DNA from 4 places in the Streptomyces sp. NPDC018610 genome. Region 3 is predicted to be linked to each of the others. Evidence: riboswitches for the same ligand, from Rfam matches in the RefSeq annotation. Region 3 holds a riboswitch; each other region holds the start of a gene.

Region 1 (5,421 bases), on a different contig from region 3:
CGGGACAACCAGCATCTGGGCTACGGCCACGGCATCCACTACTGCCTCGGCGCCCCGCTCGCCCGTCTGGAGGGCCAGACCGCGCTGGCCACCCTCCTCACCCGGCTCCCGGACCTCGGCCTCGACGCCGACCCGGCGGAGCTGCGCTGGCGCGGCGGACTCATCATGCGCGGACTGCGGACCCTTCCCGTGCGTTTCACCCCGGCCCCGGCCGGTGACGCGGAGCCGGCCGGGGCCGGCACGGGTCCTTCCACGACTCCGTGACGAACGCAAAGCTGACACACGCTCAACTATGTGATCTTCACGTGATCTGTGTGGCATTAACTTGTGACAAGTGATCGGTAGCGGCTACCTTCACGCATCAGCGCGGCGGGCGGCTACCGGTCGCCGCGCGGTCACCGTCGTCGCGCGAAAGGTCTCCGCATGCTCTCCGGGAACGGTCGTCACCGTCGCCCCCGCCAGGCTCCGGCCCTCCTCGTCGCCGCCGGGGTCACCGGCTCCGCCATCGCCATCCCGCTCGTCGCCGCCTCGGGCGCCAGTGCGGCCGACGGCACCACGTGGGACAAGGTGGCGCAGTGCGAGACCGGCGGCTCCTGGAGCGCCGACAACGGCAACGGCTACTACGGCGGCCTGCTGCTGACCCAGGACGACTGGGAGAAGTACGGGGGCCTCTCGTACGCCGCCAGCGCCGACCAGGCCAGCCGGTCCCAGCAGATAGCCGTGGCCGAGAAGATCCTCGCCGACCGGGGCCCGGGCGTCTGGCCCACCTGCGCGCTGCTCGCCGGGCTCACCAAGGACTCCGGCGCCGCGGACGTCGACACGGGCGTGGGCGGCTCGCAGGACTCCTCCACCGCCCCGGAGAGCGGCGGGACGGACGCCGGCAAGTCGACCGGTTCGACGGGTTCGTCCAGTTCGACCGGAACCTCCCGTTCGGCCGACGCCGGTGACCCCGGCCCGTCCGACTCGTCACAGGGTTCGGGCAAGTCGACCGGTTCGTCCGGTTCTTCGGCCGACCAGGACGGCGCGTCCGGCACGCCCTCCGACGCGAAGCACGCGGCGGGCTCGTCGGACGAATCCACCACGAAGCACTCGGATTCCCCCTCTTCGTCCACCAAGAAGGACGACTCGGCCAAGTCCGACACATCCCCCGGCGCCGGCGCTCCGGGCGCGTCGCCCTCGACGGATGCCGGCGGCTACGGCGACTCGGGCTACGCGGACAACTCCCGTCAGGCCGTCGGCTCTTCGGCCCTCGTCGACACCGGGGCGCTGGGCGGCGGCCGGCACCGCGGCGGCAGCGCCGCCGAGGACCCCGCCGGCGTCCCCGCGACCGTCGCGGGCGGCAAGCACGCCTCCCGGGCCGACGGCGTCACGACCGACACGGTCGGCGGCTCCTACGTCGTCCGTTCCGGCGACTCCCTGGCCTCCATCGCCGACTCCCTTGACGTGGACGGCGGATGGCACGCGCTGTACGCCGCCAACAAGAGCGCGATCGGCTCCGACCCGGACCGCATCGTCGCCGGTCAGAGCCTGGATGTCCCTACCGAAAACGCCCAGAAGTAGGGCGAGTTCGCGTCACACTTCGCACTGAATGTCCCTTTCGGTGAAAGTGTGGGATGAGTCTCAGAAGCCCTGATCGTCTTTGAAATTCGCTCGATCGCGTGTCTACGGTCATGACCGCTCGTCACCGCGAGCCCCGGCTGCCGCAACGCCGAATCCTGCCAGCGGCCGTACGGGAACAGTCGTCGCGTCATGCGCCGCAGGCAGGAGCGGGGGACCCAAGGTAAGTCGCCGCGCCGGGCAGCAGACCGGAGCGGCTGGGGGTGAAGCCGTGCCTCATCGAGGGCACGGCCGGGCAACTCAACCGGCCCGAACCCGACAGCTCACCTCGCAGGCGTCGGTGAGGGGATCCATCCATGCTGTTTTCCAGCAAGGGCAAGCACCGTCGTCCCTCCAAGGCCACCCGCGCCATCGCGCTCGCCGGTGTCACCGGCGCCGCCGTGGCCGCCCCGCTGATGGCCGCGGGCAACGCCTCCGCCGCCACCGCCTCCGAGTGGGACGCGGTCGCCCAGTGCGAGTCCGGCGGCAACTGGTCGATCAACACCGGCAACGGCTTCTACGGCGGCCTGCAGTTCACCAACTCCACCTGGGCCGCGTACGGCGGCACCGCCTACGCCTCGCGCGCCGACCTGGCGGGCAAGTCGCAGCAGATCGCCGTCGCCGAGAAGGTCCTCGCGGGCCAGGGCAAGGGCGCCTGGCCGGTCTGCGGCAAGGGCCTGTCCGGCGCCGCGTACACCGGCGGCACGAGCTCCTCCTCGTCGTCGTCCTCGTCCTCCTCCTCGTCGTCCTCGTCGAGCAGCAGCTCCAAGAGCGGCACCGTCAACCGCTCCACCGAGCAGCAGAGCGCCAACCGCTCGGCGACGCGTCCGGCCCCGAAGAAGACCGTCACCACCCCGACCGGCAAGAAGGTCGAGAAGGGCGACGGCGAGTACAAGGTGGTCACCGGCGACACCCTCAGCACCATCGCCGCCGCGCACCACGTCCAGGGTGGCTGGGAGAAGCTGTTCCAGCTGAACAAGGACATCGTCGACGACGCCGACCTCATCTACCCGGGCCAGCAGCTGCACCTGAAGTGACAGCTCACCGGCAGCCCGGCCACAGGCCCCGCTCAGGCGTGAGCGCCACCATGGCACTCACGTAGGGCCTTTCCCCCGTCCCCACGGGCTCCCCGCCCCGGCGCGTTCCCCCCGTACGCGCCGGGGCGGGGCTTTTTCCGCTCCGCCTTCGCTCCCCGTCCCCGAGGGGCCTTTCTTCGCCCGCCGTTCGCGGTCCCGTCACCGGCCCCTTTGTTCCGAGCGGGAACAATGTGTACCGTCACCCTGTCCACGGGACGGTCGGTCGGCCGGTCGGCGCCCCGGGACGGTTAGGCTCTAGTCGCAAGGCTCACACGCCCCGCACTTCAAGCGTCACATCCAAGAAGGAGATGCTCGTGCCGTCCATCGACGTCGTCGTAGCCCGGGAAATCCTGGACTCCCGAGGCAACCCCACGGTCGAGGTCGAGGTCGGCCTCGACGACGGCAGCACGGGTCGTGCCGCCGTTCCGTCCGGCGCCTCCACCGGCGCCTTCGAGGCCATCGAACTGCGCGACGGTGACCCGAACCGCTACCAGGGCAAGGGCGTCGAGAAGGCCGTCCTCGCCGTGATCGAGCAGATCGGCCCGGAGCTGGTCGGCTACGACGCCACCGAGCAGCGCCTCATCGACCAGGCCATGTTCGACCTGGACGCCACCGACAACAAGGGCTCGCTGGGCGCCAACGCCATCCTCGGCGTCTCGCTCGCCGTCGCGCACGCCGCCTCCGAGGCCAGCGACCTGCCGCTCTTCCGCTACCTGGGCGGCCCCAACGCGCACCTGCTCCCGGTGCCGATGATGAACATCCTGAACGGCGGCTCGCACGCCGACTCCAACGTGGACATCCAGGAGTTCATGATCGCCCCGATCGGCGCGGAGTCCTTCTCCGAGGCCCTGCGCTGGGGCGCCGAGGTCTACCACACCCTGAAGAAGGTCCTGAAGACCAAGGGCCTGTCCACCGGCCTCGGCGACGAGGGCGGCTTCGCCCCGAACCTCGGCTCCAACCGCGAGGCCCTCGACCTCATCCTCGAGGCCGTCAAGGAAGCCGGCTACACCCCGGGCGAGCAGATCGCCCTCGCGCTCGACGTCGCCGCCTCCGAGTTCTACAAGGACGGCAAGTACCTCTTCGAGGGCAAGGAGCGCTCCGCCGCCGAGATGACGGAGTACTACGAGGAGCTGGTGGCGGCCTACCCGCTGGTCTCCATCGAGGACCCGCTGTTCGAGGACGACTGGGCCGGCTGGAAGATCATCACCGACAAGCTCGGCGAGAAGGTTCAGCTCGTCGGTGACGACCTGTTCGTCACCAACCCCGAGCGTCTGGCCCGCGGCATCGAGGAGGGCACCGCCAACGCCCTGCTGGTGAAGGTGAACCAGATCGGCTCGCTCACCGAGACCCTGGACGCCGTCGAGCTGGCCCAGCGCAACGGCTTCAAGTGCATGATGTCCCACCGCTCCGGCGAGACCGAGGACGTCACCATCGCCGACCTGGCCGTCGCCACCAACTGCGGCCAGATCAAGACCGGCGCCCCGGCCCGCTCCGAGCGCGTCGCCAAGTACAACCAGCTGCTGCGCATCGAGGAGATCCTCGACGACGCCGCGGTGTACGCCGGCCGCAGCGCGTTCCCGCGCTTCCGGGGCGGCGCCGGGATCTCCAAGGTCTGAGCCGCCCGCCGCTGGGCCGTGGGGAGTCACGGTTCAGCCAGTCGTACGTACGTCCCCGTACCCGGTCCCGTACCGTGTCCGGGGGCGTACTGCTGCACCAGGCACGGACTGCCGCGGCGGTACGCGCCTGTGGACGGACACGAACGGGAGGCGGGGACGATGGCCGTGCGGGACCGGGACCGGTTCTCCACCGCGACCAGGCTCAGGCTGCTCGGCGAGCAGACAGCGGCCCGCGTCTACCGCTCCCAGACCCGGCGTCAGGCGCGCCGCTCCCGGCTCACCGGGCGCGCCGCGCTGCTGGCGCTGGTGGTCTGCTCGATGGTGGTCGCCCTGGCGTACCCGATGCGGCAGTACGTCTCCCAGCGCGAGGGCATCGCCGACCTGAAGCGGCAGAAGCAGCAGGCGCAGCAGCGGGTCGAGCAACTGCGCGACCTCAAGGCGCGCTGGCAGGACGACGCGTACGCCGAGCAGCAGATCAGGCAGCGGCTGCACTACGTGCTGCCCGGGGAGACCGGCTACACGGTGGTCGACCCGGGTCCGGTCAAGCAGTCGCGCGCCGAACAGGGGACGGCCCGCCGCCCCTGGTACACCAATGTCTGGTACGGCGTCGACAAGGCCGACGCCGGCCAGTGAACGGATGAGAAAGACAGGCATGGAAACCCCTCCGCCGCCCACCGAGCGCACCGAACCCACCGAAGCGGACGTCGAGGCCTTCAGGCAGCAGCTCGGGCGGCCGCCGCGCGGGCTGCGCGCGATCGCGCACCGCTGCCCCTGCGGGCAGCCGGACGTCGTGGAGACGGCCCCGCGGCTGCCCGACGGCACGCCCTTCCCGACGCTGTACTACCTGACGTGCCCGCGCGCGAACTCGGCGATCGGCACGCTGGAGGCCGACGGCGTGATGAAGGAGATGACGGAGCGGCTGGCGGCCGATCCGGAGCTCGCGGCGGCGTACCGGGCCGCGCACGAGGACTACATCCGGCGCCGGGACGAGATCGAGGAGCTGACGGGCTTCCCGAGCGCGGGCGGCATGCCGGACCGGGTCAAGTGCCTGCACGTCCTGGTCGCCCACTCGCTGGCCGCCGGGCCGGGCGTGAACCCGCTGGGCGACGAGGCGATCGCGATGCTGCCCGAGT
Region 2 (5,421 bases), on a different contig from region 3:
GTGCCCGACACGACGACCGTGCCCGAGCGGCCGTGGTAGCCGATCGGCAGGTGCTTCCAGTTGGGGGTGAGCGAGTCCGCCGCGTCCGGGCGGAAGATCCGGCCCACGTTCCGCGCGTGGTTCTCCGAGGCGTAGAAGTCGACGTAGTCCGCGACCTCGAAGGGCAGGTGCAGGGTGACCGAGGACAGCGGGTGCAGGAACGGGGCGACGGTCTCCTGGTGGGCCGGCACCGTCACCCACGCGGTCAGCGCGCGGCGCACGTCCGACCAGGCGGTGCGGCCGGCGGCCAGCAGCGGGTTCAGCGTCGGCCGGGCGAGGAGGGCGGCGTACGGGGAGCCGAGCGCCATGGCCGCCGCGCCCGCGTCCAGGACGTGGTCGCCGAGCCGGACGCCGACGGTCTTCTCCTGCGATCCGGCGCGCGAGAAGACGCCGTAGGGAAGGTTGTGCGGACCGAAGGGGTCGCCCTCGGGGACCTCGAAGGGGGGCATCGGGTACTGCCTCTCTTTCGTGTGCCGTGCGTTCCGTTGGATCAGGCCACACGTTCATGTGGTCGGGCCACACGTTACGGGGGCGCCGACCGTCTTGGGCAGTGCCTGAAGAGCTCGCGATGTCCCAATTGGCCTTGTCGGAGAGGGTGATTCCGGCTTGGCGTCCTTTGGGGAGGCGGACGGGGTGGGTCCGCTCCGTAGGGGGCACGTGGGGGCCCGTGGCCGGGCGAGCCGTGGGCGTGCCGTTCGGGGCCGACCGGGACGTGCCGGGCGTGATCGTGAGACGGCGGACCCCGACCACCGACCAGCAGGCCGCCGGGCAACGGGAGTTGGGGGAGGACGGCCGGGGCGGCGGAGCGTGCCGGCGCCGTCCGGTTCCCGTGGTTCCCGCCGTGCGAGGGGTCCGTATTCTCTGATCATGGCCGCTCCCGTTCCCCCCGCATATGCCCTCATCGCCACTGACCTGGACGGGACGCTGCTGCGCGGCGACGACACCGTGTCCGACCGGTCCCGTGCCGCGCTCGCGCGGGCGGCCGCGGCCGGCGCCCGACACCTCGTGGTGACCGGACGGCCGGCGCCGAGGGTGCGGTCACTGCTGGCGGTCCTGGGCGCCACCGGACTCGCCGTGTGCGGCCAGGGCGCGCAGCTCTACGACGCCGGGACGGACCGGCTGCTGTGGTCGGTCACCCTGGACCGGGAGACCGCCGAGACCGCGCTCGGCAAGATCGAGGCCGAGGTGGGCGAGGTGTACGCCGCGGTCGACCAGGACGGCGTGGACGGGCTCACGCTCATCGAGCCGGGGTACCGCATGCCGCACCCCACCCTGCCCGCCGTGCGGGTCGGACGGCGCGAGGAGTTGTGGCGCGCGCCCATCAGCAAGGTGCTGCTGCGCCACCCGCACCTCGGCGACGACGAGCTCGCGGCGGCGGCCCGCGGCGTGGTCGGCTCCCTGGCGACGGTCACGATGTCGGGCCCGGGCACCGTCGAGCTCCAGCCGTGCGGCATCACCAAGGCGACCGGGCTGGCGCTGGCCGCCGAACACCTGGGGCTCGGGCGGGAGAGCGCCCTCGCCTTCGGCGACATGCCGAACGACATCCCGATGTTTCGGTGGGCGGCCCGGGGCGTCGCCATGGCCAATGCCCACCCCGAACTCAAGGCGGTGGCCGACGAGGTCACCACGTCGAACGAGGACGACGGCATCGCCGTCGTCCTCGATCGGTTGTTCGCCTAGGCGGGCCGGGCGCGGCCGGTGCGGTCCGGCCGTGCCCGGCCCGTCCAGGTCCGTGTTGGTGCTTCGTCCCGCCGGGCCCGGCGTCGTCTCCGTCAGGCAGATTCCCGTCAGGTCCGGCGGGCCGTCCCTCAGTACGCGCTGTAGACGTTGTCGATCGAGCCGTACCGCGCCGCCGCGTAGTTGCAGGCGGCCGTGATGTTCGCGACCGGGTCGTAGATGTCGAACGACGTGCCGGCCACGTGGTACGTGTTGAACGTCGGCTGGATGACCTGCAGCAGGCCCTTGGACGGGATGCCCTTGGCGGCGTTGGAGTCCCAGAGGTTGATGGCCATCGGGTTGCCGGACGACTCCCGCATGATGTTGCGGTGGATGCCGTTGTAGGAGCCCGGGATGCCCTTCTCGGCCATGATCGCGAGGGACTCCCGGATCCAGCCGTCGAGGTTGTTCGGGTAGGAGACCGAGCTCACGGCCGTGGTGGTGGCCGGGGCCGCGGAGGCGCTGGTGGCGCCGATGAGCGGGACGGCGAGAACGGCGGCGCCCGTGCCGCTGACGGCGAGGGTGCGGAGGATGCGGGCGGTGCGGGAACGACGCTGACCGTTTGCGGACATGCGGGACTTCCTCTCCGTCGCCTGCGAGGTGAGCTGTCGGGTTCGGGCGGGGAGGTGCCCGGCCGCGCCCCGAAGGGCACGGCTTCACCCCGAGCCGTTCCGGCGTGGCGTACGACGTTGGACGACGTACGGCGCTCCGGCCCGGCGACTTACCTGGGTCCCCCGCTCCTGCCATGGGTGTCGGTTCGTTGGATTCGGGCGGCGGCAGGATTCGGCGTTCCGCCCGACGGCCCGGAACGTATGCGAGAGCACATGTCCAGAACAAGTACCGAAACCACACCTCGCCCTAATTGACCTTGGTCTGGGGTGTTTGGGATGCTTGATCCTTTGCGATCGCCAACACTCAACTGGCTTACGGGACACGGTGAAGCGGTGAGGTCCGGTGCGTGTGGGCCCGACGGTCCGCCGTGACCCAACTCACGGTTTGTTTAGCTGCGGAGCATTTACGGCTAAGCGGAATTGGGATGCCAATACGGTTAAATCGGGCCATGGAGGGAGTTGGTGTGATGGTCGTCACGTCGAGTGACGTCTTGGCCCTGGCGCACGTGTGTACCTGTGAGCGTGTGTGCGAGTGAGGGCGGCCACGGGGAAGAGGAGTGAGTCGATAAATATCTGTTCATACGTGGCGATCGCATGCATATCGGGCGTGACCGATACCGCCTGGCCTGTATCGGTGGGCGCTAGCGGTGATCGAAACCTGACCGGATACGCTGACTTGAGTGATGGCAGCGACCTATCGACAAACCGTGTAATCGCCAGCAGACACCAGCAGACAGGAGACCCCTCGTGACCGTCGTCGGGCCGTTCGGGCTGAGCGTGCGGGACCAGGCTGTCGAAGCCGATGTCCAGGCCGGGTTGGCGGCTGTCGAGGAAGGGTTGCTCGAAGCCACCAAGAGCGAGGTCCCCTTCATCACGGAGGCCGCGCAACACCTCGTCAAGGCGGGCGGGAAGCGGTTCAGGCCCCTGCTCGTGATGCTCGCGGCGCAGTTCGGCGACCCGTACGCGCCGGGGGTCGTGCCGTCGGCCGTGGTCGTGGAGCTGACCCACCTGGCCACGCTCTACCACGACGACGTGATGGACGAGGCCGCGGTGCGCCGCGGCGTGGCCAGCGCGAACACCCGCTGGGGCAACTCGGTCGCGGTCCTGACCGGCGACTTCCTGTTCGCCCGGGCCTCCCAGATCCTCGCCGACCTCGGGCCGGAGGCGGTCCGCGTCCAGGCGCTGGCGTTCGAGCGGCTGGTCACAGGGCAGATCCTGGAGACCGCGGGCCCGCAGGACGGCCGGGACCCGGTCGACCACTACCTGGACGTGCTGGGCGGCAAGACCGGATCGCTCGTCGCCGTCTCCTGCCGGTTCGGCGCGATGATGTCCGGGGCCGACGAGACGGTCGTGGACGTGCTGACGCAGTACGGCGAGCGGCTGGGCGTCGCCTTCCAGCTCGCAGACGACGTGCTGGACATCGCCTCCGACGCGCACGAGTCCGGCAAGACGCCCGGCACCGATCTGCGCGAGGGCGTCGCGACCCTGCCCGTCCTGCGGCTGCGCGAGCGCGCGGCACGGCTCGGGCTGGCCGAGGACATCGCGCTGTGCGAGCTGCTGGAATCCGACCTCGGTGACGACGCCCGGCTCGCCGAGGCGCTGGCGGCGCTGCGGGCGCACCCGGCCCTGGAGCAGGCCCGCCGGGACACCGTCCGCTACGCCGAGGAGGCGCGGGCCGCGCTGGCCCCGCTGCGGGAGTGCGACGCGAAGGCGGCGCTGCTGCAGCTGTGCGACGCGGTGGTCCACCGCGCCGGCTGAGGGCTGTCCCGTGCTCCCTGGCGGGCGCGCGACGACAGCCACGGCACTCCCCCAGCCTCCGGCCGGGGCTACCCCCACGCCGCGTTGTCGGAACGCCCGCAGACATCCAGTGTTCGGGCGTCCCTCCGCCTTGCGATGCTCTCCCCCACCGCCTGAACGGCGTGGGAGGCGCTCCCAGCGTCTGACGCCGCACGCTGACCCACCAGGGATCACGGGACGGCCCTTGGCGCGCGTGCGCTCCCGGCGCTCCGGATTCCGCCGCGCGACGCGGTGGTCCACCGGGCCGGCCCGGCGCCGGTGCGCCGGACGGCCGGGCGATGCCGGGTCATGCCGTGGTCTTCCGCGCCCGTCGGGCGGTGCCGTGTGATGCCGTGGTCCTTCGTGGACGTCGCGCGGCGCCGTGTGACGGGGTGGCGCGACGGGGCGGCGGGGCTCAGCCGTCCGCTTCCACGTCCGTGTGGCCGCGCGTTCCGCTGTCCTCTCGGTGCCCGCCCGGTCCAGTCGCCCGCTCCTGGCGGCCTCCGTCCCCCGCCCCGAGCCCTGCGGCGCCCGGCGGGCGGCCTCCTCCCGGCGGTCCGCCCCGGCCGGCCCCCTAGGGGTGGGGGGAGGGGCTTGCCCCCGGGTGTCATACCGCAGGCGTAGGCGGAGTTGCCTCCGCGGGCTGACGTCTGCGAGCCGTCGATTTGGTCAGATGGAACCACGGACCACACCACTCCTCACCGATTCGGGTGAGAATGGCGGCTCGGGGTGGGAGCAGCAGAGACGGGGAGCCGCCGCCGACGACGGAGGTAAGGCACACATGGCACCGTACGAATCCGACGACAGCAGGAGCGCCGAGGAGGCCGACGGCCGGTACTCGGCACGGCGCAAGGCCGCGCGCTACGCCGTCCCGGTCGCGGTGGTGGGGGTGGCGGCGGCGACCATCGGGCTCGTCCCGGCGCTCGCCGACTCCGGCGACCCCGACCTGCCGAAGATCACCGCACAGCAACTCATCGACAAGATCGCCCAGTCGGACGTCCAGCAGCTGTCCGGCACCGTCAAGATCAGCACCGACCTGGGCCTGCCGGACCTCGGCGGCCTGACGAGCGGGCTCACCTCCGGCGCGGCCGGGGGCGGTTCCGGCTCGTCCGCCGACCCGTCCGCCAAGCTGACCGAGCTGGCCTCCGGCACGCACACCCTGCGCGTCGCGGCCGACGGGCCGGACCGGCAGAAGGTCTCCCTGATCGAGAGCGCCGCCGAGTACAGCCTGATCCACGACGGCAAGGACGTCTGGGGCTACGACAGCAAGTCCGACGAG
Region 3 (5,421 bases):
TCGAAGCCGAACTGGCCGCATTCTGCGGCTTCGAGGCGGCGCTCGTGTTCTCCTCCGGATACGCCGCCAACCTCGCCGCGGTCACCTCGCTCGCCCCGCACGGCGCGCTGATCGTCTCCGACGCGGGCAACCACGCCTCGCTCATCGACGGCTGCCGGCTGGCGCGCGCCGCCACGCAGGTCGTCGCGCACGCGGACCCGCAGGCCGTGGCCAAGGCGCTCGAGACGCACGAGGGGCCGGCGGTCCTCGTCTCCGACACGGTCTTCTCGGTCGACGGCGACGCCGCCCCGCTGGCGCGGTTCGCGGAGGTGTGCCGGGAACGGGGCGCGGGGCTGGTCGTCGACGACGCCCATGGACTGGGCGTGCTCGGTGACGGCGGCCGCGGCGCGGCCCACGCGGCGGGGCTCGCCGGCGCCGCCGACGTGGTCGTGACCGCCACGCTGTCCAAGTCGCTCGGCAGCCAGGGCGGAGCTGTGCTCGGACCCGCCCGGGTGATCGACCACCTGGTCAACGCGGCGCGTACGTTCATCTTCGACACCGGTCTCGCCCCCGCGGCGGCGGGCGCGGCCCTGTCCGCCCTGCGGCTGTTGCGCCGCGAGCCGGAGCGCGCCGAGCGGGCGCGCGCGGTGGCGGCCGAACTGCACGCCCGTCTGACCGCGGAGGGCCTCCAGGCGGTGCGCCCGGACGCCGCGGTGGTCTCCGTGCGGGCGCCGTCCCCGGAGGGAGCCGTGCGCTGGGCGGCCGACTGCCGTGCGGCGGGCCTGGCCGTGGGCTGCTTCCGTCCTCCTTCCGTGCCCGACGGCATCTCACGGCTCAGGCTGACCGCCCGTGCGGACCTCTCCGGGGCGCAGATCGAGCGCGCTGTCCGGGTGATCGGCGGAACGCGACCATGAGTCGGCGTGACACGGCCGTGCGCCGCCTGAGGGGGAGACGGATCAGACGCGGCGCACCGCGGCGGTGAACTCCGCCCAGCTCCCGGGGGAGAAGAGCAGCGCGGGCCCGGCCGGCGCCTTGGAGTCGCGTACCGCGAGCAGTCCGGCGCCCGGCCCCGACGACGGGCGCGCGGTCTCGACGCAGTTGTTCGCTCCCGTGCTGTGGCTGCTGCGCAGCCATCGCACGCCGTTCAGATCGGCGCTGGAAGGTACGTTCCGCGGCGGAGCGGACATGGTGCCTCCTTACCCGGTCGCGCGCCCTCACCTGTCCTGGCGCATCCCGGCGATGAAGTCCAACGAGTCCTCGGTCGACAGGGCATGGGACCGAAGGGTGTCGTAGGCCTCGGTGTAGGCCTCCAGGTCTTCTTTCCGATCGAGGTGGAAGCTACTCGTCAAGTGGTCGAGAACGACCACATCCAGATCAGAAGTGTGAGAAAAGGAGAAGATGACGAAAGGCCCGGTGACGCCGATGTGCGCGCCCGCGGCGAACGGCAGCACCTGCAGCCGTACCTGGGGCAGCCGCGCCGCCTCCGCCAGCCGCTCCAGCTGACGCGCCATGACCTCCGGACCGCCCACCTCCCGGTGCAGCACGGCCTCGTCGAGCACCGCGTTCAGCTGCAGCGGCGGGTCGGCCCGCAGGACGTGCTGCCGGGCCAGGCGCACCTCGACCAGCGCGTCCAGCCGCTCCTCGTCCAGCCCCTCCACGGCGGCCCGGGTGACCTCACGGGCGTACTCGGCCGTCTGGAGCAGTCCGGGCACGACCGTGGTCTCCAGGGTGCGCATCGCGGTCGCCTGCGACTCCAGGCTGATGAAGTCCCGGTAGGTGGGCGGCAGCACACCGCGGTAGGCGTGCCACCAGCGGTGCCGGCCGTCGCCGTCCTCGGAGGCCGCCAACGCCAGAAGCAGCCGGCGCAGTTGGGCGTCGTGGACCGCGTAGGCGTCCAGCAGCAGCCGCACGTCGGCCGGTTTCACGCCGCTGGTGCCGGTCTCGATCCGGCTCACCTTCGACTGGTGCCAGCCCACCAGCCGGGCCGCCTGTCCGCTGGTGAGACCCGCGCCGGCGCGCAGCGTGCGCAGTTCGGCGCCGAGCTTGCGGCGGCGCACCACGGGACCGTGCTGCATGGATACTCCTCACTCCTCCCGGGTTCGTGCGGCGGCCCGCGGCGACCCGCGCCGCGAACGGGGACGGTGTGTCCCCGCCGGGCCCGGGCGCGCCCAGCCGGGCCCGGCACGGTCGGCGCCGGGCCCGGTGCGGGCCGTGTCGCATGCGGTCGGCCGTCGCAGAGTTCACCGCTTCGGGCGACAGATATATGCATATCTCGGTGGATCGCCACCGGGACCGCCCGGGTGATGGCAGTCTGACGGCGAAGCACCAGTCCGGGACCGTACTCGAACCATCCGCTCCGTGTCGGACCGCGGCCCCGTGGGAAAGGGACGACATCGCCATGGCAGACCTTCTGGAAGCATCCGTCACTCTGCCGAGCGATCCCGCCTCGGTCTCCGCCGCCCGCGCCTATGCGGTGGGCACCCTGGCGGAGTGGGGCCTGTCCGCGGAGACGGACACCGCCGACACCGTGCGGCTCATCGTCTCCGAGCTCGCGACCAACGCCGTACAGCACACTTTCGGGCAGTCGCCGACGTTCACGGTGGCCCTCCTCCTGGAGCGCGACGAACTGCTGCGCATCGGGGTCACCGACAGTCATCCACGGTTCCCGAAACGGCTGCCGGCCGCCGTCCAGCAGGACAACGGCCGGGGCATGGTGATCATCCGGTGTCTCGCCGCGGAGTGCGGCGGACGACTGACCGTGCGGCCCACCCGGGAGGGCGGGAAGACGGTCTGCATCGAGCTCCCGTGGACGGTCGACGACCGTCCGGCACCGTGCAGGCGGGAGCCGTAGCGCGCGACGTCGCGGGCCGTGGAGCCGGCGACCCGTGAACGACACGGGGAGACGGCCCGGGAACGCGGCGGCGCCGTGACGTCGGAGAGCGACGGCGCCGCGGACCGAGGGCGGTGACGGTGTCTCACCGGCCGTCCCCGCCCCCGGGCGGGTCAGTTGACCCGCCCGTACCACACGCTTCTGGTCCAGATCTTCTGCAGCCGCACCACGTCCCCGGTCTTCGGGGCGTGCCAGATCTTGCCCCCGCCGGCGTAGATGCCGACGTGGTAGACGTACGAACCCGAGTGGAAGAACACCAGGTCACCCGCGCGGCGGCTGCCCGCGGAGATGTGACGGGTCTTGTTGTACTGCTGTTCGGCCGTGCGGGGCAGCTTCTTGCCCGCCCTCTTGAACGAGTACAGCGTGAGTCCGGAGCAGTCGAACCGCCGTGGTCCCGTGGCGCCCCACTGGTAGGGGGAGCCCTTCTTGGACGCCGCGATCTGGAGAGCCCTCGTCGCGAGGGTCGCGGCTGAGGCGTCCCCGGCGGCGCCGGGCACCACGATCGAGCCGCCCACGGCGGCGATGGTCAGGGCCGAGGCCGTGCCGGCCCGGGCCATGAACGACGGGACACGATTGAGCGCAGTCATGCGCAACCCTTCGTCAGCCGCCTGTGAAGGATGACCTGTCGGATTCGGGCTGGCGAAGTTGCCCGGCCGCGTTGCCGCGGCTTCACCCCAAGGGCGGCTCGACCCGGTCATGGCGTGACCGTTCCGGCGACCCGTCGTGCTCGGGTCCTCCACTCCTGCCGATCCACTCCCGTCGACCGGTTGTCCGGGCGGCGGCAGGACTCGGCGTCCGCCCGGACCGCCCCGCCGCTGTGGCGGGGGCTTGTCGTCAGACAGGGATCTTCACCTACGGATGTCCGAAAATCCCAACGGAACCGGAGATCTGTGTTGTTACTCACCACTCACCCGTTCGGGTGGACACTCGCTCGCTCGAACGACTGTGTCCTCTTGCGGCGACGCCCGGACCAGCACCGGAGCATCCCATTCCGCCATCCGTGCGGGCTGGTCGCGCAACCGGAAGGGCCCCGAAAAAGGGTGTGTATCTACGCCGAAAGGCGGTACGTCATTTGGTCCGTTTCGGCTCACGCCCGCGGTCACGCGCCGTGTGACCGGCACGCGTGCCGGCATGGGTGCGGCCCGGGACGCCGCTGCGGGTGCGTCAACTGGCTCTCGCGAGCGGCAGGGTGACGCGGGCGGTCGGCCGCTCGCCGCCCAGGGCCCGCAGCGCCCGCAGCGGCCTCAGCGCCCGCGCCAGGGCGGCGTGTGCGGCTCGGGCCCGCCACGGCGGTGCGTCAGCGCGAGCACGTCCCGCAGTTCCGCCGCCGTGCGGCCTGAGCGCCTGAGGGGCGCTCAGGCCGCTGTGGCCTCCCCGGCCCGGATCGCTCCGGCCGAGCAGGGCCGCCGCGGCGCGGTAACGGCCGACCGGCTCCCCTCGGCGCGGTCAGCGCCGCCGGCGGCCTCGGGACGGTTCCGAGGGCGGCTCGGCGGGGTCGAGCGGCGGCGTCGGCGGCCCACCCCGCGTCCGGGTCCGGTGTCCGCCGGTGCGGTGCCCACGCGCTCGGCGGGCCCCGTGACCGCCCGGCGGCCGGCCGGGGGACGGGGGAGAGGGGGGCGTAGCGCATCCCTCCAGGGGGACGGTACCGGCCTGCGGGGCCGTCGGAGTCGGGAACGCACAGGACGTACGCGGCCCGGCCAGGGGCTTCGGACGGCGGGCCTCCGGTCGTGCGCGCCGTCGTCCTGGAGCAAGCTGGAGGTGGAACTCCGGCCGCTCGACGACCCAGGGGATCTGCAATGGTGTTCTTCGCGATTTCCAGGCGGCACCCCCTCCAGCTGCTGTCCACCACCGATCTGGTGCTGGAGCACGAGCGGCTGCACGAGGAGATCGACCAGATGCAGCGCGCCCTGACCTCGCACGCCGTCATAGACCAGGCCATCGGCGCGGTGGTCGCCTTCGGGCGGATCCCGCCCGATGACGCCTGGCGGGTCCTGCGGGAGGTCTCCCAGCGCACCAACACGAAGGTGCGCACGGTCGCCGAGCACGTCTTGAAGTTCGCGCAGGGCGGCGCCCTGTCCGACACCGAGCTGGAGGAGCTGAGGCGGGCGCTCGGCCGGCACGCGGCGCCCTGCTCCACGAGCCGCGCGCGGTCCTGAGCGGCACCGATTCGCCCGGTGGGGCGGGCGGACGTCCGCCCGGGCGCCCGGCCGGGCCGTCGGCGCACGGCGAGCGGCGCTGACGGCCCGCGCCGGCGCCACGTCCTGACGCCCGGGCCCCCGTGAACCCGTGTCCCGCGCCCCCGTGTGGCCCCCGTGACGTCCGTGACGCGCGTGACGTGCGGCGGCGGCGCCCCGTGTGGAGCAGCGGGGTCTTTCGGTTATGGAGCAGCCCAGCTTCCGGTCATGGAACGTCCAAGGTCTGGTTAACGTCGTCGAAACTCCCGCGAACTAACCTGCAGATCCACGCCACCTGCGGTTTTTCCGTCCGGATTGCCCAAGATCGGGGAGTCCGTCCCTGTGTTAGACCTGTCCCGTCGCGGTGGCTGCGGCAAC
Region 4 (5,421 bases), on a different contig from region 3:
ACGTCCGGGAACTTCGCCAGGCGCGCGCACGCTTGCATACAGTGGCAGGACCGGCAGGAAAAGGGCGGTTTCCAGACCGCCATCGCGATCGAAGGGACGTACATGCCCATGGGTCACACGGCCACAGCCGAGGCAGGCTCCGGCGGCCTGACAGCGACCGAGCACCGCCTGGCCAACGGCCTGCGCGTGGTGCTCTCCGAGGACCACCTGACCCCGGTCGCGGCGGTGTGCCTCTGGTACGACGTCGGCTCCCGCCACGAGGTCAAGGGGCGCACCGGACTGGCCCACCTCTTCGAGCACCTGATGTTCCAGGGCTCCGCCCAGGTCAAGGGCAACGGCCACTTCGAGCTGGTGCAGGGCGCCGGCGGCTCGCTCAACGGCACCACCAGCTTCGAGCGCACCAACTACTTCGAGACCATGCCCGCCCACCAGCTGGAGCTCGCCCTCTGGCTGGAGGCCGACCGCATGGGGTCCCTGCTCACGGCCCTGGACGACGAGTCGATGGAGAACCAGCGGGACGTCGTCAAGAACGAGCGCCGCCAGCGCTACGACAACGTCCCCTACGGGACGGCCTTCGAGAAGCTGACCGCCCTCGCCTACCCCGAGGGCCACCCGTACCACCACACGCCCATCGGCTCGATGGCCGACCTGGACGCGGCCACCCTGGAGGACGCGCGCGCGTTCTTCCGGACGTACTACGCGCCCAACAACGCCGTCCTCTCGGTCGTCGGCGACATCGACCCGCAGCAGACGCTCGCCTGGATCGAGAAGTACTTCGGCTCCATCCCGTCCCACGACGGCAAGCCCGAGCCGCGCGACGGCTCCCTGCCCGACGTTCTCGGCGAGCAGCTGCGCGAGGTCGTCGAGGAGGAGGTCCCGGCCCGCGCCCTGATGGCCGCCTACCGGCTGCCCCAGGACGGCACGCGCGCCGGCGACGCGGCCGACCTCGCGCTGACCGTCCTGGGCGGCGGCGAGTCCTCGCGGCTCTACAACCGCCTGGTGCGCCGCGACCGCACCGCCGTCGCGGCCGGGTTCGGCCTGCTGCGGCTGGCGGGCGCGCCCTCCCTGGGCTGGCTGGACGTGAAGGCCTCCGGCGACGTCGAGGTGCCCGTCATCGAGGCCGCCATCGACGAGGAGCTCGCCCGGTTCGCCGAGGAGGGCCCGACCGCCGAGGAGATGGAGCGCGCGCAGGCCCAGCTGGAGCGCGAGTGGCTGGACCGGCTCGGCACGGTCGCCGGCCGCGCCGACGAACTGTGCCGCTTCGCCGTCCTGTTCGGCGACCCGCAGCTCGCCCTGACCGCCGTCAAGCGCGTCCTGGAGGTGACGCCCGAGGAGGTCCAGGAGGTCGCCAAGGCCCGCCTGCGCCCCGACAACCGCGCGGTGCTCGTCTACGAGCCGACGCCCGCCGCGGCGGCCGACGCCCAGGACGCGGACGCCGCGGCCACCGACGACACCGAGGAGACGGCGAAGTGACCGACCTGGCCACCATGGACTTCCACCCCCAGCCGCAGGCGGGCGAGGCCAAGCCGTGGGCGTTCCCCGCGCCCGAGCGCGGCGCGCTCGACAACGGCCTCACCGTGCTGCGCTGCCACCGCCCAGGCCAGCAGGTCGTCGCCGTCGAGGTGCTGCTGGACGCGCCCCTGGACGCCGAGCCGGACGGCCTGGACGGCGTCGCCACGATCATGGCGCGGGCCTTCTCCGAGGGCACCGACAAGCATTCCGCCGAGGAGTTCGCCGCCGAGCTGGAGCGCGCGGGCGCCACCCTCGACGCGCACGCCGACCATCCCGGCGTCCGGCTGAGCCTGGAGGTCCCGGCCTCCCGCCTGGCCAAGGGGCTCGGTCTGCTCGCCGACGCCCTCAGGGCTCCCGCGTTCGCCGACTCCGAGGTCGAGCGGCTGGTGGGCAACCGGCTCGACGAGATCCCCCACGAGCTGGCCAATCCCTCCCGCCGCGCCGCCAAGGAGCTCTCCAAGGAGCTGTTCCCGGCCACCGCGCGCGCCTCGCGCCCGCGCCAGGGCACCGAGGAGACCGTCCGCTCCATCGACGCGGCGGCCGTGCGCGCCTTCTACGACCGGCATGTGCGGCCCGCCACGGCCACCGCCGTGGTCGTCGGCGATCTCACCGGCATCGACCTCGACGAGCTGCTGGGCGAGACCCTGGGCGCCTGGACCGGCTCGTCGGCCGAGCCGCGGCCCGTGCCGCCCGTCACCGCCGACGACAGCGGCCGCGTGGTCATCGTGGACCGCCCCGGCGCCGTCCAGACCCAGCTGCTCATCGGCCGCATCGGCCCGGACCGGCACGACCGGGTGTGGCCCGCGCAGGTGCTCGGCACCTACTGCCTGGGCGGCACCCTCACCTCCCGCCTGGACCGCGTCCTGCGCGAGGAGAAGGGTTACACCTACGGTGTGCGGGCGTTCGGCCAGGTGCTGCGCTCGGCCCCCGACGGGTCGGGCGCCGCGATGCTCGCGATCAGCGGCTCGGTCGACACGCCGAACACCGGCCCGGCCCTGGAGGACCTCTTCACGGTGCTGCGCAAGCTCGCCGCCGGCGGCCTCACCGACGCCGAGCGGGACGTCGCCGTGCAGAACCTCGTCGGCGTGGCGCCGCTCAAGTACGAGACGGCGGCGGCCGTGGCGAGCACCCTGGCCGACCAGGTCGAGCAGCACCTGCCCGACGACTACCAGGCGACGCTCTATCAGCAGCTCGCGGCGACCGGCACGGTGGAGGCCACCGCGGCCGTCGTCAACGCCTTCCCGGTGGACCGTCTGGTGACCGTGCTCGTCGGCGACGCGGCGCAGATCAAGGAGCCGGTCGAGGCCCTGGGCATCGGTCAGGTCACCGTGGTCGCCGCGGAGTAGCGGCATCCGCCGCACATCCGGGCGGCAGCGGCGCGCACGCGCGTGGGGCCCTGGTGACCGAAGCGTCACCAGGGCCCCGGCATGTCCGAATTGCGGGAGAGGCTGCCCGTCTGCCCTGTGGCCTGCGCTACAAAAACCTGGATCCGTTTGGGAATTGAAAGCAGCCCCGTCTAGCGTCGGTCCGGCTGTTCGTCGGGCAGTGCGCCGCACCCGCGGCACCGGACAGTCATCGCCGAGTCCCCGTACGGCGCGAGCCAGGGGAGCCGGGGACCCAGTCAGTCCCTGGGGTGAATCGGACGCCCGCGCGCACCGCGAGGGGGCCCGTAGGAGACCTTCCTGCTCCGAACCCGTCAGCTAACCCGGTAGGCGAGAGGGAAGGAAAGGACCCACGTCTGCATGGCGTTCACCCGCGCCACCGGGAAGCACCGCCGGCCCAGCCGCGTGCACCGCACCACCGTCCGCGCCGCGGGCGTGGCGGCCCTCACCACCACCGGCGTCATCAGCACTCTCGCCGCCGCCCCGGCGCTCGCCGCCGAGACCCCCTCTCCCGAGGACACCGGTCTCACCCCGGTCATCACCCTCGGTGACGCCGTCGCCGCGAAGATCGACGCCCAGGCCGCCGCCCAGCACCACGCGGCGCAGCAGAAGCAGGCCGAGGAGGCCGCCCGCAAGCGGGCCGCGGAACGGGCGAAGAAAGAACGCGAGGCCAAGGAGCGCGCCGCCCGCGAGGCCGAGCGCAAGCGCCTCAACACCTTCGTGCCGCCGATCTCCGGCTCCTACGTCTCCACCGGCTACAAGACCGGCGGCTCCCTGTGGTCCTCCGGCTCCCACACCGGCATCGACTTCCACGCCATGAGCGGCACCACCGTGCACGCGGTCGGCGTCGGAACCGTCGTGGAGACCGGCTGGGGCGGGGCGTACGGCAACCAGATCGTGATCCGGATGGCCGACGGCACGTACACGCAGTACGGCCACCTGTCGTCCATCGGCGTCTCGGTGGGCCAGCAGGTCGTCGCCGGGCAGCAGATCGCCCTGTCCGGCGCGACGGGCAACGTCACCGGGCCGCACCTCCACTTCGAGGCGCGCACCAGCCCGGACTACGGCTCCGACATCGACCCGGTGGCCTACCTCCGCGGGCACGGCGTGAACGTCTGACGGGCACGTCCCGAGGCCGTCGAACGTCTGACGGGCACGTCCCGAGGCCGTCGAAAGCCCACGGAACACGGAACACCAGAACCCCGCAGAGCCCCGGCCCCGAGCCGGGGCTTTCGGCGTTTCTCGGCGCCTCGGGTATTTTCCTGTCCAAAAATTGTCCATGGATCCCGGACCGCCGTCGGAAATCCCGGCGAATTGTCATAGAGTCACGGAACGGGCGTCCGGGGCGGTGGCCCGGTACGGGAATTTCGGCGGGACCCACGCGGAGGTCGGGAATGCGTGTTCCGGCGCACTCGGTGTGCACGGCGATCCGGGACGACATCGTCGCCGGTGTCCATGAGCGCGGCAGCCGGCTCACCGAGGAAGTCCTCGCCCGCCGCTACGGCGTCTCGCGCGTCCCCGTGCGCGAGGCGCTGCGCACCCTGGAGGCGGAGGGCTTCGTGGTGACGCGGCGGCACGCGGGCGCGTGCGTCGCGGAGTGGACCGGGCAGGAGGCCGCCGACCTGCTGGAGATGCGCGCCCTGCTGGAGCCGCTGTGCGCCGCCCGTGCCGCCGAGCGGCGCACCCAGGCCCACCTCAAGGTGCTGCGCGGCCTGGTCAGGCTGGGGCAGGAGCGGGCCGGGAGCGGCCTGGGCGAGGAACTGCGCGCGCTGGGGGGCTGGTTCCACGAGACGCTCGCCCAGGCCTGCGACAGCCCGGCGCTGACCTCGACGCTGACCCGGCTGCGCCACAAGATCGCCTGGATGTACGTGGTTCAGCCCCCGGCCGACCCCGTCGCGGCCTGGGCCGAGCACGGGGCGATCGTGGACGCCGTGGCGCGCCGCGACGGCGAGCGCGCGCGTGCGCTCACCGCCTCGCACACCGAGCGCACGGCCGCCGCGTACCGCGTGAGGGCTTCGCAACATGCCGTCAACATGTCGGGAGCGCGGCTTTAACGCGGACCCCGTATACAGAGAGGGATATCCGATCGAGGAGAATTCGCGCTGCCCTTTTCCGGGAGTTCTGTAATTGACTCCGTGCCTCATGCGGTCATTGCGCGGCGTTCCGCCCCGGAAACGTGCGGGCCGTGCCGGCCGAGAACGCGGAAGCCGCGCCGCCCGGAAAGGGCGGCGCGGCTTCGGTGCCAGGGGCTGTCCGAGGACTCGCCGGGTTCCTGAACCCGCAGGGGGTGTCGGGACCCGCCGGTTCGCGCGATCCGACGGATCCTCGTGCACCTGCCCGGTCAGACCGTCTCGGGGAGCTCCTCGAGACCCTCGGCGACCAGCTTGGCCAGCCGGTCGAGGGCGGCCTCCGCACCCTCGGCGTCGGAGGCCAGGACGACTTCCTCGCCGCCCTGGGCGCCGAGGCCGAGGACGGCCAGCATGGAGGCCGCGTTGACGGGCGCGCCGTCGGCCTTGGCGATCGTCAC

What was found. Region 3 has a riboswitch for cyclic di-AMP ahead of ACH5A8_RS15935 (C40 family peptidase). Riboswitches for the same ligand answer to the same signal wherever they lie in the genome.
Region 1: it holds a riboswitch for cyclic di-AMP, as region 3 does, so the genes downstream of both, ACH5A8_RS18200 (transglycosylase family protein) here and ACH5A8_RS15935 (C40 family peptidase) in region 3, are expected to answer to the same signal.
Region 2: it holds a riboswitch for cyclic di-AMP, as region 3 does, so the genes downstream of both, ACH5A8_RS20045 (transglycosylase SLT domain-containing protein) here and ACH5A8_RS15935 (C40 family peptidase) in region 3, are expected to answer to the same signal.
Region 4: it holds a riboswitch for cyclic di-AMP, as region 3 does, so the genes downstream of both, ACH5A8_RS09070 (M23 family metallopeptidase) here and ACH5A8_RS15935 (C40 family peptidase) in region 3, are expected to answer to the same signal.

What each region holds. Positions count from the first base shown of each region.
Region 1 covers NZ_JBISAL010000006.1:388,083-393,503, forward strand. The annotation lists gene ACH5A8_RS18190 (cytochrome P450) at 1-264, shown strand, start outside; gene ACH5A8_RS18195 (transglycosylase family protein) at 424-1,560, shown strand; cyclic di-AMP (ydaO/yuaA leader) riboswitch at 1,743-1,909, shown strand; gene ACH5A8_RS18200 (transglycosylase family protein) at 1,914-2,633, shown strand; gene eno (phosphopyruvate hydratase) at 2,981-4,288, shown strand; gene ACH5A8_RS18210 (septum formation initiator family protein) at 4,448-4,921, shown strand; gene ACH5A8_RS18215 (DUF501 domain-containing protein) at 4,941-5,421, shown strand, end outside.
Region 2 covers NZ_JBISAL010000007.1:311,286-316,706, reverse strand. The annotation lists gene fahA (fumarylacetoacetase) at 1-488, opposite strand, end outside; gene ACH5A8_RS20050 (HAD family hydrolase) at 907-1,719, shown strand; gene ACH5A8_RS20045 (transglycosylase SLT domain-containing protein) at 1,848-2,327, opposite strand; cyclic di-AMP (ydaO/yuaA leader) riboswitch at 2,333-2,523, opposite strand; gene ACH5A8_RS20040 (polyprenyl synthetase family protein) at 3,114-4,124, shown strand; gene ACH5A8_RS20035 (outer membrane lipoprotein carrier protein LolA) at 4,924-5,421, shown strand, end outside.
Region 3 covers NZ_JBISAL010000005.1:391,481-396,901, reverse strand. The annotation lists gene ACH5A8_RS15955 (8-amino-7-oxononanoate synthase) at 1-893, shown strand, start outside; gene ACH5A8_RS15950 (DUF397 domain-containing protein) at 936-1,166, opposite strand; gene ACH5A8_RS15945 (helix-turn-helix domain-containing protein) at 1,194-2,054, opposite strand; gene ACH5A8_RS15940 (ATP-binding protein) at 2,378-2,830, shown strand; gene ACH5A8_RS15935 (C40 family peptidase) at 2,983-3,456, opposite strand; cyclic di-AMP (ydaO/yuaA leader) riboswitch at 3,460-3,673, opposite strand; gene ACH5A8_RS15930 (ANTAR domain-containing protein) at 4,666-5,025, shown strand.
Region 4 covers NZ_JBISAL010000002.1:865,929-871,349, reverse strand. The annotation lists gene ACH5A8_RS09080 (M16 family metallopeptidase) at 103-1,473, shown strand; gene ACH5A8_RS09075 (M16 family metallopeptidase) at 1,470-2,858, shown strand; cyclic di-AMP (ydaO/yuaA leader) riboswitch at 3,079-3,242, shown strand; gene ACH5A8_RS09070 (M23 family metallopeptidase) at 3,255-4,013, shown strand; gene ACH5A8_RS09065 (GntR family transcriptional regulator) at 4,289-4,948, shown strand; gene ACH5A8_RS09060 (HPr family phosphocarrier protein) at 5,236-5,421, opposite strand, start outside.